2 regions of the Citrobacter freundii complex sp. 2025EL-00176 genome follow, and region 2 is predicted to be linked to the other one. Evidence: predicted binding sites of a transcription regulator. Region 2 holds the regulator's gene; the other holds the start of a gene.
The links. The regulator PhoB, encoded in region 2, activates phosphate uptake and scavenging genes when phosphate is short. The targets are predictions, from matches to a motif close to CTGTCATAAAACTGNCNNAT.
Positions count from the first base shown of each region.

Region 1: the regulator PhoB is predicted to act here: its motif matches at 1,496-1,515, upstream of ACVXHP_RS22865 (MIP/aquaporin family protein).

Region 1 covers NZ_JBRYHT010000020.1:10,217-12,421, forward strand. Annotated here, with positions in the region: gene glpK (glycerol kinase GlpK) at 1-402, opposite strand, end outside; gene ACVXHP_RS22865 (MIP/aquaporin family protein) at 425-1,270, opposite strand; gene zapB (septal ring assembly protein ZapB) at 1,699-1,944, shown strand; gene rraA (ribonuclease E activity regulator RraA) at 2,161-2,205, opposite strand, start outside.
Region 2 covers NZ_JBRYHT010000012.1:22,797-25,001, reverse strand. Annotated here, with positions in the region: gene phoR (phosphate regulon sensor histidine kinase PhoR) at 1-550, opposite strand, end outside; gene phoB (phosphate response regulator transcription factor PhoB) at 601-1,290, opposite strand; gene sbcD (exonuclease subunit SbcD) at 1,480-2,205, shown strand, end outside.

The DNA.
Region 1 (2,205 bases), on a different contig from region 2:
GTCAATCACCAGGCCCGTGTTGTTACGGATGTACTCTTCCATACCGTCGCGCTTGAGCTTTTCGCAGATATCCGCGGTACGACGACACTGCCACACAATGGCGTTATAGATAGGTTTACCGGTCTCACGTTCCCAGACGATGGTGGTTTCACGCTGGTTGGTAATACCGATCGCGGCAATTTCATCGGAACTGATATCGGCTTTCGCCAGCACTTCTACCAGCGTGGAGCTTTGGGTTGCCCAAATTTCCATTGGGTCGTGTTCTACCCAACCGGCTTTCGGGTAGATTTGCTCGAATTCGCGCTGTGAAACGGCAACGATATTCGCATCGTGGTCCATTACGACCGCGCGGGAGCTGGTGGTGCCCTGGTCGAGCGCAACGATATATTTTTTTTCAGTCATAATTTTTTGTCCCGTAGTCACATTACTGCGAAGCTTTTTGTTGAGTGTTGGCCGCAACGTCTTTTTCTTCAATCGCGCAGACATCGCACGGCAAATGACGACCAATCAGTTTGCGGTAGGCCCATGCGCCTAAAATTGCGCCGGTAATTGGGCCAAACACCGGTACCAGGAAGTAAGGGATATCACGACCACCGGTGAAGGCAATCTCACCCCATCCGGCCAGTCCGGCGAAGAGTTTCGGTCCGAAGTCACGCGCCGGGTTCATCGCAAAACCGGTTAGCGGACCCATGGAAGCACCAATAACGGCAATCAGTAAGCCGATCAGCAGTGGTGCCAGCGGACCACGAGGTACACCGTTACCATCGTCGGTCAGGGCCAGAATAAGCCCCATTAGAATAGCGGTAATGACCATTTCAACCGCGAAGGCCTGCACAAAATTGATATGCGGGTTCGGATAGGTGGAGAAAGTACCTGCCAGACCCAGGCTTTCCGTACTGCCACGCACGATATGGTTGGTTTGTTCGAAATCGAGGAAAAGATTGTAATAAAGCCCGTAAACCAGTGCCGCTGCGCAAAAGGCGCCGGCAATTTGCGAAATAATAAAAGGGACGACTTTGCGTTTATCAAAACAGGCAAACAGCCAGAGTGCGATGGTGACCGCTGGATTCAGGTGTGCACCAGAAACGCCTGCGGTCAGATAGATAGCCATCGCTACCCCCAGACCCCAGATGATGCTGATTTCCCACTGACCAAAAGTAGCCCCGGCCACTTTGAGTGCAGCGACACAGCCCACACCGAAGAAAATCAACAACCCGGTACCGAGGAATTCAGCAATGCACTGGCCTTTTAAGGTTGATGTTTGACTCATAATCGGATCCTGAAGAGAGTTTAATGTTTATTGTGTGCGAGAAGGTCACTGACATCCCCGGAGCCGGTAGGCACACTGTTAATTTATCGTTAACGCTCAAAAACGAGAAATATCGAAATTAAAATGTGTGTACTGCATCAACAAAATGAGCGTTTTCGCGCCATTCCGCGGTATTTGTTATACAAAAATAGTGTGAGCTGAATCATTTCACCGAACAATCTCTTAACACTTAAGCGTTATGACAGTCATGTCACCAGGAGAAAGACTAAAAGTGTTGCAAACCGCAATCTGCGCGGGATGCCGCTGGACAGGGATGACGCGGCTTCATACAATCGGTGTTAAGTAGAGTGCGCTCGTTTTTATTAAGGCGTCGCCGGTTATCGGGACGAGGATTTTTATCCATCAACGCCTTGCAATTCAGGAGAGGTATGACGATGTCATTAGAAGTGTTTGAGAAACTGGAAGCAAAAGTACAGCAGGCGATTGATACCATCACGCTGTTGCAGATGGAAATCGAAGAGCTGAAAGAAAAGAACAACTCACTGTCGCAGGAAGTTCAGTCTGCACAGCAGCAGCGTGAAGAACTGGAGCGTGAGAACAACAATCTGAAAGAACAGCAGAACGGCTGGCAGGATCGTCTGCATGCCCTTTTAGGTCGTATGGAAGAAGTCTAATTACGCTTCATCTTTCGCGCCGTAGCTGTGTTGGCTGCGCTCAGTTACCCCAGTCACGTAGTTTACTACGTTCCTGGGGATACCTTCGTTTGCCGCCTTGCTACAACACGAAATCTTTCGCGTAATCGCTCCTCTTTGTAGGCCGGATAAGGCGTAAGCCGACATCCGGCAATCAGCGACAACGTATAAAAAAGGCACCTTGCGGTGCCTTTTTGATCACTCGATATCGAGCGGGTCTTCGGAGAGGATTATCCCGGTGTT
Region 2 (2,205 bases):
CGGTATAGGGCATCACGCGAATTTCCAGATGCCGTCCGGTATTGAGCACCAGATTGATTGGCCGACTAAAATCACGCGTTTTCAGATATTGCGTGAACTCCGGGTAGCGCAGCAGGTTAAGAATATTTTGCCCGCTATCGTCCGGCCAGCGCAGTCCCAGAACCTGCTGGGCCAGACCGTTGCACCAGAAAATGCCGCCCTCTTCAGTCGTCAACACCACCGCGTCGGGTAGCGATTCCGCTCCACTGCGAAAACGTTTAATCAGATTACCCAGTTCCCGACGGCGCTTTTTGTTACGCAGCTGCATTTGATGCAGCCCGTACAGCAACGGCTCCCAACTTCCACGCCCCGGCGGCGGCGTCATACTTCTGTCGACCCATAACCACCAGGACAAGCGTAATAAATTCCAGAAATGCCAGACAAGCAGGCCGGTTACCGACGCCAGCAAAAACCAGGGCAGGTAACCAAAAAAAGCACTAAGGATAAACGCCGGTATGCAGCAGAGGATCAGCTCCAGTACCAGCCTTTTCCATGACAATCGTTCTAGCAAACGTCTTACTCCATTAACAGCCTAATCCCTCAGGCCCATATTCATGTCAGTCAGAAGCGGGTCGAAAAACGATATCCCGTCCCACGAACTGTCTGCACCATACGATCGTGTCCACTGTGCTCCAGCGCTTTACGCAAGCGGCGGATATGCACATCCACTGTCCGGTCTTCCACGTACACGTTGGTACCCCAGACATGATTGAGTAATTGCTCACGGCTATAGACGCGTTCCGGATGGGTCATAAAGAAGTGCAACAGTTTGAATTCTGTCGGCCCCATATCCAGCGGATCCTCGCCGGTCATCACGCGATGCGAGGTTGGATCAAGGCTCAGCCCCTGCATCTCAATAACCTCTTCCACCGCCATGGGGGAAATACGACGCAGAACCGCTTTAATACGCGCCACCAGCTCCTTGGGAGAAAACGGCTTGGTAATATAATCATCCGCGCCGGTTTCCAGACCCCGGACGCGATCTTCCTCTTCTCCCCTCGCCGTCAGCATCATTACGGGAATATCCCGCGTCATCGCTTCGCGCTTGAGATGTTTAATAAACTGTAGGCCCGAGCCGCCGGGTAGCATCCAGTCAAGCAGGACGAGATCCGGCCAGGGTTCATTGAGTTGGTTCACAGCACTGTCATAGTCTTCGGCTTCTACGGGTTGAAAACCGTTTTGCTCGAGCACGAAGCAGACCATTTCACGAATTGGAGCTTCATCTTCTACGACCAGAATACGTCTCGCCATGATTTGCCCTGTTTATAATTAAATCGTTTGCCATCAATACGGTGCCATTATGCGTCAGTTTTATGACAGATTTATGAAAAGATAGTCCAGGTTTAACGCAGCCCTGTGAATTATGACAGCCCTTAAACAAGATATTACCGTCCTTGCAGGGTTATAATCCCGCCACTGTTTTATCGTCATGGAACTCTTATGCGCATCCTTCATACGTCTGACTGGCATCTGGGCCAAAATTTCTACAGCAAGAGCCGCGCCGCTGAACACCAGGCCTTTCTCGACTGGCTGCTGGAAACGGCACAATCCCAGCAGGTGGATGCCATTATTGTGGCAGGCGATATTTTCGATACCGGCTCGCCGCCAAGCTATGCCCGTGAGCTGTATAACCGTTTCGTCGTTAATCTGCAGCAAACCGGCTGTCATCTGGTGGTGCTGGCAGGTAACCACGACTCCGTCGCCACGCTCAACGAATCCCGCGATATTCTGGCGTTTCTCAACACCACGGTGATCGCCAGCGCAGGCCATACGCCGCAGGTATTGTCTCAACGCGACGGCACGCCGGGTGCGATCCTGTGTCCGGTTCCTTTTTTACGACCGCGCGACATCATTACCAGCCAGGCCGGACTGACCGGACAAGAGAAACAGCAGCATTTGCTGTCGGCTATTACCGACTATTACCATCAGCAATATCAGGACGCCTGTACGCTGCGCGGCGCCCAAAATCTGCCCATCATTGCGACCGGGCATCTGACCACCGTTGGCGCCAGCAAAAGTGACGCCGTACGTGACATTTATATCGGTACGCTGGACGCCTTTCCGGCGCAAAACTTCCCACCGGCCGATTATATCGCGCTGGGGCATATCCACCGGGCGCAGGTTATCGGCGGAACCGAGCATATTCGCTACTGCGGTTCGCCAATT